2 regions of the Desulfosporosinus sp. BICA1-9 genome follow, and region 2 is predicted to be linked to the other one. Evidence: a T-box and tRNA genes for the amino acid it is inferred to sense, from the RefSeq annotation. Region 2 holds a T-box; the other holds one or more tRNA genes.
What was found. A T-box is a leader RNA that pairs with one kind of tRNA and senses whether it is charged. The one in region 2 lies ahead of ileS (isoleucine--tRNA ligase), so its partner is inferred to be a tRNA-Ile.

Region 1 (10,754 bases), on a different contig from region 2:
GTCCGCCGAGAAACAAATGTTTTATTGTTTTGGGTGTAACTCTGGAGGAAATGCTTTTTCATTTGTTATGAAGAAGGAAAACTGGTCTTTTGTGGAAAGTGTTCAGAATTTTGCTAGCCGATATGGAGTAGCGCTTCCTGAAAAATCACTCTCTCCGCAGGAACGAGAAGAAAATCGACTTCGTCGAAGGTGGGAAGAAATTCATGAATGGGCTACCAGTTATTATCAGGACATTTTAGTAAGGTTGCCAGAAGGAGAACCCGGACGAGTTTACTTTGCTAAACGTGAGGTCGATCTGGATACGATCAACCGCTTTCGGCTTGGTTATGCTCCGGAACGCTGGGATGGCTTAATAACTTACATGCAGGAACGAGGGGTTCAGCCACATGAATTGGTAGGAGCAGGGCTGGCCTTAGAAAAAGTGACATCTGGTAAAGTAAGCCGGTACTATGATCGTTTCCGCAATCGCGTACTCTTTAGTATACTTGATCGGCGCTACCATACTATTGCCTTCGGGGGGCGGGTTCTGGATGATTCACTGCCTAAGTATCTGAATTCTCCTGAGAGCACGTTCTATAATAAAGGCCATCATCTCTATGGGATGCATCGTGCGCACCAAGGAATTCGTGAAGAAGGTTACGCTCTATTAGTTGAGGGTTATATGGATGTCATTGCGCTGCAAAATGCTGGGTTCCCGAATGCGGTGGCCTCTCTAGGTACTGCGTTAACACGGAATCAGGCGACTCTATTAAAGCGGTATGCACAACGCGTTGTACTTCTCTATGATTCGGATGAGGCAGGTGTTCAAGCTGCTTTAAGAGGGGGAGAAATCCTCTGTGATGTCGGGATCCGAGTGGATGTTTTAACCTTAAGTGGAGCCAAAGATCCGGACGAATTTTTAAAGAGCTATGGCTTGGAAGAGTTTAAACGATCATTAAGCCGGGCGTTAACTTATGTAGAATTCAAATATCGGACATTTGTCCAGAACAAGCTTCCACAGACTATTCCTGAAAAAGCTGAAATAGTGATGAAATTAGCTCCAGACATTCTTAGAGTGAACAGTCCGGTTGAACGAGAAGGGTATGAACGCTTTTTAAGTCTGGAACTTGGCCTTACTTTGGAAGCTGTGCAGCGTGAGATTGTAAGTCAGGAACCGAAAAAAGCTAAAAAGGAGCGAGAACACGAATATTCTCAACAAAAACAGGTTAGTTCTGGGAAAAATAGAGATAATATTAAGGGTACCATTATAGGTAAGGGTAATATCGAACAGCCCCAACCGACTGTCTATTTAGCGGGTTATCGCGCAGAGCGAATGCTTTTACGATTGCTCTTAGAAAATAAGGCTCATTTGCCGAGAATTAAGGAAAGACTAGGAGAATCCTTTTGGAAACTTCCGGCACACCAGCAAATTTTTAAGTATCTCAACCAGGATGGCGTATTGCCCGCGCATAGCGACGAAACGGTTCAAAGCTGTTTGGCTAGCCTGCTCTTGGAAGAGTTAGATATATCTCAAACTGAGCGGCTTTTAGAGGATTGCATAAAGGGCATTCTTTCAACGCAAGTAGTGGAAAGAGTGGAAGATCTTCAAGCGCGCATGGCAACTTTAGAAAAATCCGGTGACATGGCAGGGGCTATGGCTCTGTTGAAAGAGATAGGAGAGCGGTTGAAACGTGGCGAATAGTAAGGTCGTAGGCACCCAAAAGAATGATCCGAAGAAAGGTGGGGGACAGGTGAACGATGAACAAAAAATGGACAACGTCCAAGCCCTCATTCAGAAAGGCAAAAAGAAGGGTTCCATAACCTATCGAGAGATTATGGATGCTCTCCAAGGGATTGAGCTTTCTGCGGATCAGATAGATGATATCTATCAACAACTTGGTCGGATGGGAATAGATGTGGTGCCAGAGCCTGGAGAAGTTGAACTCGAAATCATGAAAAAGGGCAAAGATGACGATGACGATGATATCGTAGAGGATCCTGAGGATGAGGTCGAAGAAGAAGCTGAAGTGGATCTTTCCGTTCCTGAAGGAGTGGGAATTGATGATCCAGTTCGCATGTACCTCAAAGAAATTGGACGAGTTCCTCTACTATCAGCGGATGAAGAAATCGAACTGGCAAAGCGGATGGAGGAAGGCGACGAGGAGGCAAAGCGGCGACTAGCCGAAGCCAATTTGCGTCTAGTGGTCAGTATTGCCAAACGGTATGTAGGACGAGGTATGCTTTTCCTAGATTTAATTCAAGAAGGTAATCTGGGGCTGATTAAGGCTGTCGAGAAGTTTGATTATATCAAAGGGTTTAAGTTTAGTACGTATGCTACATGGTGGATCCGCCAAGCGATTACTCGTGCCATAGCCGACCAGGCCCGGACGATACGGATTCCTGTGCATATGGTAGAAACCATAAACAAATTGATCCGAGTTTCGAGGCAACTCTTGCAGGAATTGGGAAGAGAACCAGCTCCTGAAGAAATCGCTAAAGTGATGGATATTCCCGTTGAACGAGTACGAGAAATTATGAAAATTGCCCAAGAACCCGTTTCTTTAGAGACCCCGATTGGGGAAGAGGAAGACTCTCATCTGGGAGATTTTATCCCTGATGATGATGCACCAGCCCCGGCGGAGGCAGCATCCTTCATTCTTTTAAAAGAGCAATTGGAAGAAGTTCTGGAAACATTAACCCCACGTGAAGAAAAAGTTCTCAGATTGCGCTTTGGACTTGATGACGGGCGGACGAGGACATTGGAAGAAGTGGGACAGGAATTCGGTGTCACCCGTGAACGAATTCGTCAGATTGAGGCTAAGGCATTGCGGAAATTGCGCCATCCAAGTCGCAGTAAAAAGCTAAAGGATTATTTAGAATAAGTGACCCTGAACTTGTTCAGAGGCCCGTCCCAATAGGAACACTTCGCGGCGAAGGGCAGACTCTATCCCACCTAGAACCACCCCCCACATACAAAATGGGGGGTCCTGAAAACTGGATCGATCCCAGAGGATAAAATTTCTAATAAAGATAATCACAAAAAGACTTGACTACAGCGGGCGAATTACGTATAATAACCCGTGCAAGAGATTCCTCGATAGCTCAATGGTGGAGCAACCGGCTGTTAACCGGTAGGTTGTAGGTTCGAGTCCTACTCGGGGAGCCATTACTTTTTTATCTTATTACGGGCCCATAGCTCAGCGGTAGAGCCCCCCGCTCATAACGGGTTGGTCCTAGGTTCGAATCCTAGTGGGCCCACCATTTCGAAGTTCGAAGTTCGAAACGGTGGAAAAGATAACAAACATACGTAACTTAGTTCTTGTTCGTACAGTTTATCGAATAACGAACAACGAATATCGATTTGGGCGATTAGCTCAGCGGTAGAGCGCATCCTTCACACGGATGAGGTCACTGGTTCGAGACCAGTATCGCCCACCAGTGAAATAGATATAGAAATTAGGTAAACAAGCCTACAGTCTTGGTATGAGCAGATTTGTGGATAGTGGAAAATTGTGAGGCTGAACGACAAAACTGTTAAATACCCACTAATACCCGTAAGAATCACTAAGTAGTCGGTCAAAATTCGGTCAGGCGGTCATAAGAAAAATACAGATACCTCATTGATGAGTTCAATGAGGTATTTTATTATTGAATGGATATTTTTTAGCTTTGACATATAGATCCATAATAGTTGAGACATTTATGAAATTACTACCTTTACACTTAGAGGCCCAAAATGGGCTCTAAGTTGTTTGAAAGGATACAATTCTAAAATTCCCTTACCACTAACCATCCTTTTAGTTTATACGTGTTCAATATTTTACGTTCATACAATTTATCATTATCTAAGCGTTTGCATTATTACACTAAATGTAATATTATGTTACATATAGTGTAATAATAAGGAGTGGAGACATGCCGAGCAGATTATTTCCATTGGGTGGACCCGTATCGGAAAAGGATATCGTTGATCGTGAGGATTTCTTACTTTCCCTTGGAATTCGATTAATAGAAGGGCAGAGTATCATGTTGGCTGGCCCGCGTCGAATTGGTAAAACGTCTTTGGCGTTAGAGGTTTTAAGGAGACTTAAAACAAAGGATAGTTATGTTGCGTTTATTGACCTATTTCGATATAACACAAAAAAACAACTTTCCCTTGCAATTATAGATGCTTGTTTAGAAAATCGTAGTGGTATTAGTAAAACAACGGCAGCTTTAAAAGATGGCCTAAAAAGAATAGCTAGCGGGGCAAGGCTAACTGCTAAGATCCAGGATCTTGAATTTGAGGTTGGGTTGCCGGGCGAAGGTAGAGATGATGATGAGTTATTTAACTACGCTCTTCGCCTACCTGAGATTCTTGCAAAAAAGGACAAAAAGCAGATCGTGGTGGTTTTCGATGAATTCCAAGAGGTCATTCGCATAGCTGGTGAGGATACACTTAAGGTTATGCGCTCTTATTTTCAGAGACAAGAGGGTGTTTCCTATTTATTTCTTGGTTCAAAAGAGGGCATGATGAATACTATCTTCGGCGATAAGAGGCAGGCCTTTTATCGATTTGCTACAATATTGCCTATTCCACCTATCCCTACGGATGCTTGGAAGGAGTACCTTTCCTCCAAATATTTAGAGAAAAGAATCGCCGTTAATGAGAGGACAATCCTTGAAATCTTAGATTTAAGTGGTGGTCATCCGCAAGACACAATGCTTTTATGTTCTGAGATTTACTACGCACTTATAGAAGCTGGGGAAGCGACATTAACGTTGGATTTTGTAAGAACAGGATATACCCGGGCGCTTTTAACGTTGTCCCCTGTTTTTGATGAACTCTTAGATGAATTGGGGAAAGTCGCTAATGTCCGTCATGTGCTGATTGGTATTGCAAAAGGGTTACGCATTTATTCGGGGCTGAGCGGTAATCCAAATGAGATAAAGCGAGCTGTAGATACACTGGTTTCAAGAGCAGTTATCGAAAAATCTAGCCGTGGCAGTTATAATTTTGTGGAACCGATGTTAAAACATTATCTAATCGAAAAGATTGATGTTTATTAAACGTAGAAGGGATTTATGCAAGTACTGCTTTATTTTTATCCTTTAATAAGTAATTTTGCTCATGGCCCGAGTCCGTAATCTAGGCATGACATGAGTATAAATCTTACCAGTTGTCGCGAACGTTTTTTTGACCAAGGAGCTCTGAGACTGTTTTTAAATCAACGCCCTGCTAGATAACATCTAGTTGTTTATCTAGTAAATAAGATGGAAAAACAGGTTGTCGCAAACAATTGGCTGAAAAGATGTTGTATTCAATTTGTGGTCTTTTCTATACTCACCTTGGTCTGTGCGGGGAGTTATTTCAAATTAGGTCAAATATAAGGACCAATGTCCTATTCCAAGAATTCAAGTTAATGATATTATTAAGCATGACCTATATCAAAGATAGATTAAGTATCTTATAGCTAAATGATTAACACTTTACTTAGCTCTCCTCCTTTTTCTATACCCCTCCTAGTGAGGGGATTTTTATATTTATGACCCATAAAATTTCTATTGCATTTACAGGGCAAAATGTGGTAGTATTCTAGTACGGAAATAATGAAACACAGTTTTAATATGTGAAACATGATTAGATATTAATCAGCCAACCATATCTAATCGTTTAATAAATCATTTATCTCCTCCGATAATTAAGAGACAGTCAGCTAAAACCTTTAGAGAGTAATGCACCAGCAGAGAAAACTTTACCGTAACTGTGAAACTTAATTTCACTATATAAAACGAAAATGATTTTTAGTCGTTTTGTTACGGTTTCTATTTAATAAAGTTAACCTATGAGAAATGCAAAAGAAGTAAAGGAGGAAGATTGGTATGGCACTTTGGGGAGTCGAAAAGGTAGAGGAACAGGGTTGGGGAGAAGTAAAAGCTGAAACAAAGAGAATGACAGGAGCCCAATTTATCGTGACATTTTTGGCTCGCAAGGGAGTGACTCAGATTTATGGTATTCCAGGGGCTGCCATTCTGCCTTTTTACGACGAGGTATTTGAGCGCCACGATATGCGCTCGATTAATGTCCGTCATGAGCAAACCGCAATTTTTATGGCAGACGGTTATGCAAGATCGACGGGTAAAGTGGGGGTTTGCGCAGCTACCTCTGGTCCAGGTGCAACCAATTTTCTGACAGGACTCTATAGCGCCTATGGAGATTCTATTCCATTACTAGCAATCACGGGCCAAGTTCCTACTAACTTACTGGGAACCGATGCGTTTCAAGAAGCGCCGATTGTGGAAATGGCTGCGCCAGTCACTAAGGCAGCGTACTTGGTCAAGAAGACGTCTGAGTTGCCTAAGGTGATGCAAGAGGCATGGAAATTGGCGACGCAAGGTAGAAAAGGCCCGGTCTTAATCGATCTTCCCATTGACGTCCAAAAAGGAAGTATAATAATTAATGTCGAAGATTATTTGAATGAAGAGACCGATAGTCGCATAATGGAAGTAACCCATAGCCAATTAGAACAGGCTTTAACAATGATTCAAGAAGCTGAGAGACCGGTAATTATGGTTGGAGGAGGAGTTGTTTTAGGAGACGCCTCAGAAGAACTTTTAGCTCTGGCTGAATTACTCGAGATTCCTGTCGTTTCCACGCTCATGGGGAAGGATGGGTTTCCAAATTATCATAGGCTCTATGCAGGAATGGTGGGGACCATGTGTCAGACTCCGCTAGGTAATAAAACCCTTCTGGGTTCCGATCTTATCCTGAATCTAGGGGGAAGGTTCGACAGTCGGAGTACAGGAGCCATGGCGGTTTTTAAAAAGGACCGTAAAGTGATTCACGTCAATATCGATAAAACAGAACTATCACGCAATGTACCTGCGGAACTGGAGATTGTTTCAGATGTGAAAGATTTTTTACGGCAATTCAACCATCAGATTCGCAGAAGTGCGTACAAGCCTAAAACTGAGGCCCAGGAAAGGGTTCAAATTCTTCAAGAAGATAGGATAAAGCTTGCTCGTCAAACGGACTTCGAGACGCGACCCTTGAAACCTCAGCAGGCTATCATTGAAGTCAGAAAAGGTCTGCACAGGAATGCAATTGTAACCTTGGATTGTGGGTTGAGCCAAATCTGGGCTACTCAATTATTTGAGGCCTACGAACCTCGGACGTTTTTAATCACAGGACGAGCAGGCACCATGGGGTGGGGGTTAGGGGCAGCTATGGGAGCCCAGCTCGCTTATCCTCAACGTCAAGTTGTCAATTTATTGGGGGATGCGAGCTTGGGGATGTCGCTACAAGACTTAGCTACTGCCGCAAAACATAATATTCCTGTGGTGGTCGTTGTCTTAAACAATTCACTTTTTGGTCTGATTCGACAGCAGCAAAACCTGCTTTTCAACCGCAGATGGATTTCCACGGAATTGGACTACGAAAACACAGTGCAAGGGCATCAAAGAGGCTTAGACTTTGTCGCTACGGCCAAAGGAATGGGTGTAGAAGCTGAACTAATAGACAAGCCTGAAGAGATCACTGAAGCTCTAGCGCGTGCGTTTAGCATCAATCGCCCTTATCTAATTGAGATCTTGGTTGATCCGGATGCACAATGTTCAGTTTCTCTGGATGGAACTATTAGTGGAGTTAAGGAACTTAATTAAGAGGTATAAGTAGATAAAATAGTCAGCAGAAAGGAAGATCACTTATGGGTACAGATCTTAAGAATTTCGTCGCAAATCTTTCATTCCTATTTACAGAGTTGCCTTTTATGGAGCGGTTTAGGGCCGCGAAAGCGGCAGGCTTTGCAAAGGTAGAGTTTATGTTTCCCTACGATTATGACCTTGAGGAGATAAAATCACAGCTTAATAGCTTAGAGTTAAAGCTCGTTTTATTTAACCTTCCGGCAGGGGATTGGGGAAATGGGGAGAGAGGAATCGCGGTTAAGCCAGAACGGAAGAACGAGTTTCGTGCAGGAGTAGGGCAAGCGATCGTGGCGGCTCAAAAACTTGGTGTGACACAGGTGAACTGTTTAGTTGGCAAAGGAGATCCTGAGTTGGATGAGTCGGTATTACGGTCGACCATGGTGGAAAACATCTCTTATGCGGCAAAGAAACTTGAGGAGCATGGTTTGCGCTTGATGATTGAACCTATTAATCATTATGATATTCCTGGGTTCTTCCTCAATACCACGGATCAAGTTTTAAAACTCATCGCAGAAATCAATCGTCCAAATGTCTTTTTACAGTGGGACATTTACCATGCGAGTCGTGAAAACGAAGATCTCTGGAAAACCCTCAGTAATTCCATAGCTCAGATCGGCCACATTCAGATTGCGGATCAGCCAGGAAGACACCAACCGGGTACGGGTGAGATCGCTTTCCAGAGATTATTGACAGAGCTTAAGAAAGCAGGGTATTCGCAGGAGATTGCCTTGGAATATGTTCCTGGCCCTGATACAGAAACATCCTTAAGGTGGGTTAAAAATTATAGCTTATAGAAAAATAGAAAGGTGTGATCTGAGTTGAGTAAGATTGGTTTTATCGGTTTAGGAATCATGGGGAAGCCTATGAGCCGAAATCTTATAAAAGCAGGTTATGAGGTTGTTGTGTATAACCGAAGCACAAAGGCAATTCAAGAGATTGTGGAAGCGGGGGCAAAGGCAGGAGTTTCCCCTAAGGATGTTGCTGAACAGTGTGAAATAATTATTACCATGCTTCCCAATTCCCCTCAAGTCCGTGAAGTAATTCTTGGACCTAATGGGGTTCTAGAAGGGATTCATCCTGGTTCTATAGTGATTGACATGAGTTCTATTGCTCCCATTGTCAGTCGAGAGATAGCTGAAGTCCTTGCCGGAAAATCCGTGCGTTTTCTGGATGCGCCAGTGAGTGGGGGAGAGCCCAAAGCGATTGAGGGGACCCTTTCTATTATGGTAGGCGGGATGTTAGCTGATTTTGAAGAATGCTATCCGATCTTTCAAGCTATGGGCTCGTCCGCATTACTTTGCGGAGATGTCGGTGCAGGAAATGTAACAAAATTGGCAAATCAGATTATCGTAGCGGTAAATATTGCCGCAGTATCCGAAGCCTTAGTACTAGCGACCAAAGCAGGGGTTAATCCTGAAGCTGTTTATAAAGCTATTCGTGGGGGATTAGCAGGCAGTACTGTTTTAGATGCCAAAGCGCCCTTGATGATCGAGCGTCGCTTTGATCCGGGGTTCAGAATTGGGTTGCATATTAAGGATTTAAACAATGTTTTAGAAACGGGTCATGAAATCGGTTCTCCGTTGCCCTTAACGGCGTCTGTAATGGAAATGATGCAAGTGCTCAAGGCTCAAGGCTTAGAACAGGCGGATCATGGAGCTCTCGTTCAGTATTACGAAAAACTGGCCCAAAGCGAAGTTAGTAGAGGATAGTAACGAAAGAGATACGGATGGGACAAGGGGAGGATCCGTCAGATAACTTTCAAAATTTAAAGGTGGATGGATTGACAATAATAATCTATCCGCCTTTTCTTGTGCGCCGAGAAGCACTTTGCCTGACAGAGTGTTATAATAAGAACGACCTATTCTACATAATTTTGAGTTTTGTTTTTCTCACACTAGGGTTCCATTTATGCAATTAAGGGCATAATAGTTTTTAATAAGTAGTTATTATTAAAGAGGTGAATTATGACAATATCCGTCACTCTAGGTCCACGTTTGCAAACTGTTGCATCCTTTGTGCCAGTGGGTGCAGAGCTGGGAGACATCGGGACTGATCATGCCTATTTACCCATAGCACTCTACGAGACACTGCAAATATCAAAGGCTATCGCTGTGGATGTCCATGAAGGGCCATACCTATCCGCGTTGAATGCTGTTAAAGGCCGGAACTTAGAGGCTTACATAGATGTGAGGTTTGGTGATGGTTTAATGCCACTTGAGTCAGGGGAAATCAATGCCCTTACCCTTGCGGGAATGGGTGGCAGAACCATGTTGGAGATTCTATCTGCCCGTCCAGACGTTTTAGCTTCCGTGACTGATCTCATCTTACAACCGCAAGGGGCAGAGGGACCGTTACGGTTAGCGCTGTTGAATAGTGGCTGGCGGCTTAAGGAAGAGCGGTTGGTGAAAGAAGAGGATCGAATCTATGTGGTCATAGCCCTTGCTAAGGAAGAAGGATGGGACATTGTCCAACTACAAGAAAATGTGAGTGTTTGGAGTCTGCGGTTGCACCCGCTTCAGGAGAAGTTCGGTATCCAGACATTTGAATTCCAAGACTTAGTGTCCAGACTTGTGTGGCATTTCGGACCCCTCGTCCTAGAAGAACGAACGGAACTCTTGAGGGATCATCTCAACGACTATTGCGGCATGCTTCTGAGGCGGATCGAGCAAATGAAGAAATCCAAGAGCATAGAAATTGTCACAAAAATCAGAGAGGTCTGCAATGAATTGACGTTAGTGGAGGGACTAAGGATATGGCAGTAACGATTGGATTAGTGGCTCAACTAATTGAAAAGATCGCTCCCAAATCTTGGGCTGAGGAGTGGGATAATGTCGGGTTATTGGTTGGAAGCGGATCAAAGCCCATTGAGCGCATATTGATTTCTTTAGACGGAACCTTGGCAGTGGTCGAGGAAGCAAAGGATTTTGGCGCCCAACTTATCGTGGCCCATCACCCCATAATTTTCCGTCCTCTGAAAAACTTAAGATCTGATAACACAGGAGCACAAGTCCCTCTTGGACTTTTGCAACATGAGATTGGTTATTATGCTGCTCACACGAATTTGGATCAATCAGTATTCTCTTCGAGCCGCG
Region 2 (10,754 bases):
GCTTAAGCAGAGCCCAACGGTCAAGTTCCTGAAGTTCCTGATAGGAAACTTTATCCTTCGCAGGATCAAAGTCATTGAGATTGCTCAATAAGAAACGAAGGGTGTTACGAATCTTCCTATAGGCTTCGGACATTTGCTTCATAATCCTAGGAGAAGCCGCGACATCATTCTTATAATCGACTGAACTAACCCATAACCGTAAAATATCAGCACCTAATTCTTGGACGACCTTAAGCGGGTCTACACCGTTGCCCAGTGATTTAGACATCTTACGCCCTTGCTCATCGACAACAAAGCCATGTGTCAGTACGTTGCGGTAAGGTGCCTGACCGAAAGCCGCCACTGCCGTAGATAATGAGGAATTGAACCAGCCCCGATGCTGATCCGAACCTTCTAAATAAAGATCCGCTGGCCAAGCTAGGTGATCCCGTTGTTTTAAGACCCCAGCATGACTCGTGCCGGAATCAAACCAGACGTCCATAATATCGGTCTCTTTGCGAAATTTAGTTCCACCACAATCACAGGTAAACCCATCCGGTAACAGTTCCGTAGCAGAATGTGCAAACCAAGCGTCTGACCCTTCTTGACGGAATATCTTCTGCAGAAAGGAGATCGTTTGGTTATTGACGACCACCTTTCCACAATCCTCACAATAGAAGATGGGAATTGGAACTCCCCAAGTCCTTTGCCGAGAAATACACCAATCTCCACGATCGGCAATCATGTTAAAGATTCGATCCTTACCCCAAGCAGGAATCCAGCGCACCTTCTCGATCTCATCTAACGTTGCTTGCCTAAATCCATCGATAGATGCAAACCATTGTTCCGTCGCTCGGAAAATAATCGGGCTCTTGCAACGCCAACAGTGAGGGTAACTATGTTCGATCGTCTCCTCAATGACGAGGTTATCCGTAGTCTTGAGATCTTCCACAATGACTGGATTGGCTTTGCCAGTTTTTTGACCAGCATAGACCCCGGCTTCCGAAGTGAATTTCCCTTGATGGTCAACTGGACATAAGACGGGTAATCCATATTTCTTACCCACCAGAAAGTCATCTTCTCCATGACCTGGCGCAGTATGAACACATCCTGTTCCAGCTTCTAAGGTCACATGTTCCCCGCAAATCAACACAGAGTCACGATCGATCAAGGGGTTTCTGCAAATAACACCCTCAAGTTCTTTGCCAGAGAGGGTCTGCTCGACTGGAAGTTCCATCTTCCACAGAGAACGCAAGGAGTCCAGCATACCCTCAGCAACGATCCAATGTTCTTGCTGTGCGGAGACAACCGCATAGGTTAACTCTGGATGAACGCTGATCGCCAGATTTGCTGGAAGTGTCCAAGGGGTCGTGGTCCAAATTACGACATACGAATTTTCCTGATTAAGGACACCTAACCCATCTCGTACAGCAAATTTGACATAAATAGCAGTAGCCGGCTTATCGGCATACTCGATTTCCGCTTCAGCCAGAGCTGTTTCACAGGAAGGACACCAGTAAACTGGCTTTAAACCTTTGTAAATGTACCCTTTATGGGTCATGTCTCCAAAGACTCCGATTTGAGCAGCCTCATACTCCTTTTGTAAGGTGAGGTAAGGATTTTCCCAATCTCCTCGTACTCCCAGTCGCTTAAACTGTTCGCGCTGAATCCCTACATATTTTTCGGCATAGTCCTTACAGTTCTTACGAAATTCTAACACAGAGACAGCGTGACGATTCACGCCCAGTTTCTTGATCACTTGTTGTTCGATCGGAAGACCATGGGTATCCCAGCCGGGAACATAGGGGGCATCAAAACCCATCATCGTCTTATATTTGACAACGATATCTTTCAATACCTTGTTGATCGCATGTCCAAGATGAATATCCCCATTAGCATAAGGCGGACCGTCATGAAGGATGTATTTGGGACGTCCTGCACGTGCCTTCTGCACCTTTTGATAAAGCTGATCCTCTTCCCATGATTTCAGGATCTCCGGTTCCCTTTTAGGAAGATTTCCCCTCATCGGGAAATCCGTTTCCGGTAAATTGAGAGTAGTACGATAGTCCATTTTGAAATTTCCTCCTTAATTACGATGCACGATCTAGGGCAATTCAACGAATTACCTCTGACTTAAATAGTTAAAAATCTCGTCCCTCTTAAAAAGGGACGAGATCGCTCGCAGTACCACCCTTGTCGCCAAAACAAGTCACTCGGAAGTCATTTAACGGTGACAAACCGTAAGAAACTTACTTAGATTTCAGCCCTACACTCCAAGGTGATTTTTCTGTCAGACTCCACGGGCTTACACCATTTCCCGCTCGCTTTGGGAAAACCTTTGACAAAAACTGTCCTTTTCACTGTGTTTTTCAAGATTAACCTTGATAAATTAAATTAGTCCTTAGCAATGACTTTGCGCAAGATAGTGACCAGCTTGGCTCGTCCTTCCGACTCGATCGGATCCACCATCCACAAACAGAGGAATGAAATCTTTCGTTTCTTCCATTCTTGAACAAGGGGATCCATTTGATCTTTGGAAAAGTGCAAATGCTTATCATCCTGAGAGGGCGTTAAACTGACAACGACGGCACGTTGCTCAATTTCATCCATCGCTAAAAACGCCCGATCCAGCAAATCATCACTCCCAGTCATCAAGACATCTCCTGGGCGAAAATGATGGTCTGCTTCTGCAAATCCAACACTAAAAATCTTGGTATCCTTTTGTGAATCTAAATTATCGACGGAAGGTACAAGTTGGAGCTCTTGTCCTCCTAATTTCCCGACATAAATTTCATTCTCATCCAGATGCAGTCCAAACCCTTGAATGAGAAAATCTGGAGATATCTCACTAATTAATGTATACATCGATTTATAATCCTTCTCCTTCAAATCATCTATAGATTATTTTACCATGAATACAGACAGATTAGCAACATATGCCAACAGAACCTTTACGCAATACCCTCATCTCTTTCCTGCAAGGCTTCCAAATCTAGGTGGGCCAACAGAAAAGATTTAAGCTGAGTCCGTAATAAATCACGTTTTCTCGAAAGTCCTTGAATTTCTTCCTGGATTTCTTCCCACTTTTCTTGGGCTTCTGACACTTTGCTCAGCTTCTTCTGTTCAGCTTCTCTAAGCAGGAGTGCAGCCTCGTGACGCGCAACTTCCTTCACTTCTTCGGCTGTTTGCTGAGCCAAAACAAGAGTCTGTTGCAAGGTATTCTCGATTTTACGATAATGGCCGACTTCCGTTTCCAGCCCTTTTAATTTTTCTTTCAGTTCGAAATTTTCGGTATACGCGGATTCGAACTCTGCGCTAACACTTTCGAGATACTTTTCTACTTCCTCACATTGATAACCCCGCATCCCTTTTCGGAACGTTTTATTTCGAATGTCAAGAGGAGTTATTTGCATTGTTTACCCTCCTAATGCCGTTGTGACCGAAAAAGTACGATTTGCCATGCTGTCCTATCTTTGCGGGTCTGGGAACATTCCAAAAGCTTTATTCTCCCATACCCTCGGCAAGAGATCAGATTATCAGGCTGTACTTCCGTCTCGGCTTTGCTGACCACAACCCCATCTCTTCTTACTTTGCCTTGAGTAATCCATTCCTGAGCAGCTGTCCTAGAAGTCCCAAAAGCATTGGCCACTACCGCATCCAGCCGCGAGGAACTTACAGTAATACGGCGTTCCTCACCTTGGTCAGCATTCACTATTGGTTTCTCACTAAAGAGCGAAACTTCAATCTTCTCACGCCCTGCTTGGGTCCATTGATTAATAATAAACGGAGCGATTTCAGTCGTTGAAGCAACATAAAAACCACCCAGTCCAGCTTGAATATCCCCCAAAACATCCCTCTTAAAACCTAAGGCCATCAGAGAACCCAAGATCTGCCGATGTTCCAGTTGAGCACGAGAATCCAGAGAACGCACCCAAAGCAGCGCAATGTCAGCATCTTTTGAATTCAAAGCTTCTCCCCATGGACCTAGCAGAATCCGAACCCGTTCTGCTTCTGGAAATCCACCTTCAGACATAAAGGAAAGATGTTCTTTTCTAAGCACCCTTTCAGCCCATTCCAGCATGGCTCCAGTTAAAAAAGGTGTAACTTGTTTAGCATCTCCGCTATAAACTGCTTCTACTAGATCCAAGATATGGGCTGCTATTAAACGTGTTTCTTTGTCATCCCAATATCTAAGTCCCCTACGATCTATTGTTAGTTTCACAACTAGAATATTTTATATAAAAGCCACTGGATTACATTCAGAGCAACGATAGCAAAGATTGGGGATAAATCAATTGCCATTGAAGCGTTGCCAATCTGAAAACGTTGAAACGGCTTAATAATTGGGTCTGTGATGTCGTAAATTATACCCACAAATTTATTATTAGCCGGCGACCATTTAGGACCAAGATAGGATGAAATTACTCTTGCAAAAATTGCATATATAAGGATTGAAATTACTTGACTAATAATTTGCACAATGAACAAAATGAGAATCCCTCCTTATTTTGAGCTGGTCCAAAACAATCCTTTGTCTTTCAGCTCATCGCGCATCTCACCAGAAATATCAACATTGTTGGGAACAAACAAAAAGATCCCGTTTCCCACTTTTTGCATGTTGCCATTTAAGGCATAGGTTGTCCCACTTATGAAATCGACAATGCGTTTTGCCAGCATTTTTTCTGCGTTTTCGAGGTTAACGATAACCGGTCGGCGATTTTTCAATTGATCTGCAATGTTTTGAGCTTCTTCAAAGGAATTTGGTTCCATAACCACCACACGCATTTGCTTTTGAGTGTGTATACTTACGACCTGAGCATTTTTACGGCTGGTACGTACCTCTTCTTGAAGATTCTTTTCTCGATCATTTTCTTCCAGAATATCTTCGTCTGGTTCCTCATCTGCAAATCCCATAATACCGATAACTCTGTCAATTAATTTAGCCACTTAATAATCCTCCCTTTCCAGGTTCACTATTCTCTATATAACTATTCTCTATTTACGTTCACAACACATTATCACGTTCACCGAAGATCTGCCGTCCTACACGAACAAAGGTTGCCCCTTCTTCTATAGCCAATTCAAAATCTTGACTCATTCCCATTGAAAGCTCGCGTAATTCAACGCCATCCCATTTCCGGGATTGTAAAGTATCACGAAGATCCCGAAGCTGTCGAAAAAACTCTTGCGTTTCAGCAATGCTAGCCTCCATTGCCCCAATGGTCATCAACCCATGAACTCGGACAAACGGAAAATCCCTAATAGAATTGAGAAAATCCGGAACTTCCTCAGGCGCGAGGCCGGCCTTGGCAGGGTCCTTGGCGATATTGACTTGAACAAGGGTCGACCAAGTAATACCACGCCGTTCTCCATGTGCGTTAAGAGCCTCTAAAAGAGGAAATCTGTCCAGTGAATGAATCATTGTAACGTTTTGATCTAAGTATTTAACCTTGTTAGTCTGTAGCCTTCCCACCAGATGCCATTCACAATCATTGGGAAGAAGAGGAGCCTTCTCTAACCATTCTTGGACACGATTCTCTGCAAATGCTCGTTGTCCAGCCCGATAAGCCTGTTCAATAGAAGCAACTGGTTGGGTCTTAGACACGACTAATAATCGGATGGTCCTGGGATCTCTTGTACCACGCGCTACTGCTTCATCAATCCTTTGCCGGACCTCGACTAAGCGCTGTTCTATATCACTCACTAACATCGGAAAATCCCCTTCGCAGTAAATTCTACGTTCTTTGGCCGTTTCCCTGCTTTTGAAGCCCAAACCTAGATATTTTTTACGTTGGCTACTAATCCTTCTAATCCGTCACGTGGGGTTATCACGACAGGAATACCACTCGGGATATTTTCGATACAGATTTGATTCTCATCCTGGTCAAGGACTTTGATCTTTTTAAATTGCACAACACCCTCACTCGCCAGAAAGACTCCAAGTTCCTCTCCTTTCGTCCACAGCGCACTCTTCGGAACGAGAACACCCGTGACAGCTGGACGATAGATCCAAGTCACTTCATGATGCCTATCAGCCACTGAACCATCGACATAGTGAGGAAACTGTACGATTGCACCTTTGGGTTGATCAGATTTACGTAAAATCTTGGCGTTGACCGTTTGATTTCCAGTCGTTATCCGTAACGTCTTTCCCACCTCGAGTTGATCAGCACTTGGGAGTTCAAGAAAGGCCTTAGTCGGAATGAGATTATTGACGATTTTTCCCACGACTTCCCCAATTTGAACCGTTGCAGCCGAGTTTTTCACATTGCCAGTCTGTGCCAATAACTTTTCTAAATCCATCGTAGTAAGGTTTTCACTGGTTAGAATTAATTCTAAGCCATCGTTCTGGCGAAAAAACAGCCCGCTCGTCACTGCCTGAATCATTTGGTTTTGAGCATTCTCACGTTTAGTTCCAGGGGCTGCACCATCCGCTTGGATGGTTGCTACAGCCTCTCCACGCCTGAAACGTTGCCCATCTTCGCCCACATATTGGATCTTTCCAGAGATTGGAGCAAGCACCAATGTTTCTAGATTGGCAAATGTCGCCATCACTTTTCGTTCATGAGTGATCGTCCCAGTTTCGGCTACAGCATATTTTATAGACCCCGCTGTCAAACTTGAACGATAGAACCATACGACACCACCCGCCAAAACGATGAGCACTATACTCCAAAACCAGAAAATCTGCTTTCTTTTTTTCTCCTCCATTTTTGACCTCCATTTTTGCCTTCCCTGGCTAGTTCGATGTTCGATGTTCGATATTCGATGCGAACTACGAACTATTAACTTACGATATAGCCTTTGGCAAATCACAAGTAAAAACGGTTCCGAGCCCCAGTTGAGAATCAACGCTAATTTTACCACCTATGCCTTCCACCATATGCTTTACAATACTTAGCCCAAGCCCCGTTCCTCCTTGTTCACGTGAACGAGCCTTATCGACTCGATAGAAACGCTCAAAGATCCGTGGCAAAATATCCTCTGGTATGCCACAGCCCGTATCTCCAAATTCAAGGTGGATTTCTTTCAGCCCCACTTGAGCATGTAACCAGACACGCCCCTCGGATGTATATTTAACCGCATTTTCTAAAAGGTTTAAAAGTAGCTGACTGAGTAAGTCTTCTCCTATTAACACAGGCGGTAAATTTTCCGGAAGAATAACCTCTACTTTAATTCCTTTCGCCTCAGCGAAACTTTGGATCACTGGTTTAACTTTTTCATAGGCATTTTGAACATAGCCTCTTTTGTCAGAACTTGCACTCGCCCGATTATCTCGTCCTTCAAAATGGGCCAAGGTTAACAGATCTTCGATAAGGCGCTGCAAACGCAAGGTTTCTGCTTGGATTATGTTCAGAAATCGGTCACGTAAGGATGGGTCATCAGCAGCACCGTCAAGAAGAGTTTCTACAAAGCCCTTAATGGAGGTCAGCGGAGTTCTTAATTCATGAGATACATTAGCAACAAAGTCTGTTCGCATTTGCTCAAGTCGGCGCAGTTCTGTGACATCATGGATTACAATAACCGCACCACGTGGTTGGCCTCGCTCGCCCAAAATTGGGCTAATCTGGCTTTGGACCGTTCTTTGAGCAATCTGAGTTTCTCTTGTAGCAGAAGGCTGCCCTGAAAGTACCTTGCGAATTAGATGTTCCAATTCCGAATCATAAGTCAGCTCTAATAAATACTCCAATTCACGATCCATTCCTCGTCGTTCAAAAATTTTCTCTGCAGCAGCATTCACTAAAACGACTCGCCCTATGTGATCTACAGCCACAACACCCTCTTGCATACCCGCCAGAATTGCTTCCATTTTGTGTGCTTCTTGTGTCCCATTGAGTACAATTTTCTCGACGTGCCGGGAAAGGTTGTTTAGTTCCACTGTAAATTGTCGAAGTTCATCCGTTGAATCCGTTAAATAGATGGGCTCAAAATCTCCCCTAGCTATTCGCTGGGTGGCGAAGTGAAGTTTCTCCATTCGACGAGAAAGTTTGCTAGAGTAGAAGTAAACTACCCCCGTGGGAAGAGCTAAGGCAAGAAACACTACTCCTATATCAAGGCGTTGTTCGGCAGAAACTAGCCTCACGCTCTCTCCCACCCAAAACAAAAGTAGGGAAAGGGCTGTCATTCCAAAAAACAGTCCGGTTAATCGCCATTTAATACTCATCTCTGTTTATCCTTTAAAGCGGTAGCCAATCCCGCGCAATGTCTCAATATACTCGGGATTGGAAGGATCCCTTTCAATTTTTAGACGCAGGTGGCGTACGTGGACATCAACCGTCCGAGTATCCCCGTCATATTCATATCCCCAAACCCGTTCCAGAAGTTCATCCCTAGAGTATACCTTACCAGAATGAGCTACAAGCACGCGGAGTAATTCGAATTCTTTGGGTGTTAACTCAGTTTCCTGTCCACGCACATGGACACGAAATCCCTTAACGTCGATCTGTAATTCCCCTCGAATAATCCGATCATCCGTCTCTTCCTTCGGGTTCAGACGACGCAAACGAGCTTTAATGCGGGCTATTAATTCCCGGGGACTGAAGGGTTTAGTCATATAATCATCTGCACCTAGCTCAAGTCCTAACACCTTATCAATGACCTCTCCTTTAGCGGTTAACATAATGATCGGTATTTGTTGAAAGCTAGGAGTTAGTTTGAGCCTTTTGCAAACCTCTAGGCCATCCATTCCTGGCAACATAAGATCAAGCACAATCAGGTCGGGTTGTTCCTTCGCCACACGATCTAAGGCCTCTTTCCCATCCTTTGCGACACGGACTAGATAACCTTCCTTTTCTAAATTAAATCTCAGCAGTTCTTGAATTGGCTCCTCATCATCTACCACTAAAATTGTCGCCACCGACACACCCCTTAATCGAAGCTCGAGACTCGATGCTCGATGTTCGAATATTCCGTACCGCTCGTGCCTCCGGCCTCGAGCATCGCGCCTCGTATACTGATCCAGCCTGCCATCCGACCTGTCCGAGCGCCATCTCGACGATGAGAAAAAAACCATTCAGTATTGTCTGCGGTGCAGATGGCAGCGACATCTATGTTCTCCGGGCGAACCCCTTTTTCCAAAAACAATCCTCGATTAGCCTCCCACAGGTCAAGCAGGTAATGTCCGTCTTCTTGCGGATGAAGAAACGGTGTTTTGTGGTAATTCGAGCGAAACTGCTCAGCAACCCTCTCATCCACTGAATAACAGCATGGACCGATGCTCGGCCCGATCGCCAGCCAAGCATTTTCAGTACGCCCACCCGCTTCTTCAAAGCGTTCTATGACCTTCTGTCCGATCTTTTGAGCAGTGCCTTTCCAACCAGCGTGCGCAATTCCTACTGCCTTAAGATCCGGGTAATAGAAATAGAGAGGGACACAATCGGCAAAAAAAGCCATTAGTCCAAGCGTCTGCTGTGTCAATAATCCATCCACTCCAGGAATCGCCGTTTCTAATTCTCGAACGCCACGCCCTCCATCTTCCTCATGAACCCATAACACATTTGTGCCATGAACTTGTTCGCCCACAACAACACTTGACCAAGGAACTTTCCAATGTCCTATCCAATGCCCTCGATTTTCCAGAACTGCTACAGGATCATCCCCCACATGAAGTCCTAAATTGAAAGTATCGTATGGAACTTGGCCTGCTCCCCCAACACGAGTCGAAAAACCCAGATTTATTCCTTCTGCTTGCCATTTCGGCAGGGTTAGGTAGGTTAAATTACCTTCACGAAGCCACTTCCAGTTCATCCTCTAACTCCTTTGTTTATATAAGAAAAATTTAGAAATTATCCATACTAGTACAAATATATCATTTAATTTGCCTGAGAACAAACCTGCCAAAAGTCCTATTCATAAGATACTTGTACCTATGAATAGGGGTATATATCTTTAGTATGTTAAATAAGTAAACAAGCATAAAGCCCCTGTTCTCGAAAAGAACAAGCGAATTATGCTTCAAATCTAAGTAACGTTTGCGACGGTCTAGCGACGCTCTTCGTTTTCAATATTAAATTCAGGCAAATCATTGACATCGACTAAAATGACATCCACCCCAATCTTCTTTACGCGATCCCATGGGATAAAGTAATCTTCCGTCTTGCCACCGCCAAAGAGTCCCCAGCTTTTCGAGGGTCCCGGCACAACAATTCCTTTGACAACGCCCCGTTCCAGATCCAGATCTAGGTCCTTAATTGGCCCAAGCCTTCGTCCATCCTTAACATTCACAATATCCAACATTCGTAAATCTGAGACACGCATTGTTACATCCCCCCCTGATCGAGGTTCGATGTTTGAGGTTCGAGGTTCGAATATTGAACCCCGCCCCTCGTGCATCGTATATCTAATCCTATGAGGGAAGGTTTCAAAATAGCCCTAATGCGAGGCGCGATGTTCGAGGCGCGAATATTATATATCACCTCTGACGCATCGCAGATGCTCTAATCGAGCTACAAGGCTCGATATTAGAATACTGAACACACTATAATCACGCATCGCGCTTCGTGCCTCGTGCCTCGCCTAAACATACTTGCGCATGTGTACCATGGCGGCTTTCTCAAGGCGAGAAACCTGAGCCTGAGAAATTCCGATCTCATCCGCGACTTCCATCTGAGTTTTACCCTGAAAAAAGCGCAGTGATAAGATCAATTTTTCTCGTTCACTTAAACGTCGCAAAGCTTCCCGCACGGCAAGCCCTTCTACCCAACCAGTATCCGACTGCTTATCGTCTCCTATTTGATCCATGACAAAAATCGGATCTCCTCCGTCATGATAGATGG

Region 1: it has a tRNA-Ile gene. The T-box ahead of ileS (isoleucine--tRNA ligase) is inferred to sense a tRNA for this amino acid. The anticodon was not compared.

Annotation. Positions count from the first base shown of each region.
Region 1 covers NZ_JUEE01000131.1:15,827-26,580, reverse strand. The annotation lists gene dnaG (DNA primase) at 1-1,681, shown strand, start outside; gene rpoD (RNA polymerase sigma factor RpoD) at 1,671-2,861, shown strand; tRNA gene JL57_RS15455 (tRNA-Asn) at 3,071-3,145, shown strand; tRNA gene JL57_RS15450 (tRNA-Ile) at 3,166-3,240, shown strand; tRNA gene JL57_RS15445 (tRNA-Val) at 3,343-3,417, shown strand; gene JL57_RS15440 (ATP-binding protein) at 3,895-5,028, shown strand; gene ilvB (biosynthetic-type acetolactate synthase large subunit) at 5,842-7,620, shown strand; gene hyi (hydroxypyruvate isomerase) at 7,665-8,456, shown strand; gene garR (2-hydroxy-3-oxopropionate reductase) at 8,481-9,371, shown strand; gene JL57_RS15420 (class I SAM-dependent methyltransferase) at 9,627-10,424, shown strand; gene JL57_RS15415 (Nif3-like dinuclear metal center hexameric protein) at 10,415-10,754, shown strand, end outside.
Region 2 covers NZ_JUEE01000244.1:33,663-44,416, reverse strand. The annotation lists gene ileS (isoleucine--tRNA ligase) at 1-2,050, opposite strand, end outside; T-box leader at 2,142-2,349, opposite strand; gene JL57_RS30095 (hypothetical protein) at 2,374-2,844, opposite strand; gene JL57_RS30090 (DivIVA domain-containing protein) at 2,931-3,392, opposite strand; gene JL57_RS30085 (RNA-binding protein) at 3,404-4,126, opposite strand; gene JL57_RS30080 (YggT family protein) at 4,204-4,458, opposite strand; gene JL57_RS30075 (cell division protein SepF) at 4,483-4,926, opposite strand; gene JL57_RS30070 (YggS family pyridoxal phosphate-dependent enzyme) at 4,985-5,689, opposite strand; gene JL57_RS30065 (HlyD family efflux transporter periplasmic adaptor subunit) at 5,755-6,690, opposite strand; gene JL57_RS30060 (HAMP domain-containing sensor histidine kinase) at 6,770-8,143, opposite strand; gene JL57_RS30055 (response regulator transcription factor) at 8,150-8,836, opposite strand; gene pgeF (peptidoglycan editing factor PgeF) at 8,848-9,726, opposite strand; gene JL57_RS30045 (YlmC/YmxH family sporulation protein) at 9,961-10,236, opposite strand; gene sigG (RNA polymerase sporulation sigma factor SigG) at 10,495-10,754, opposite strand, start outside.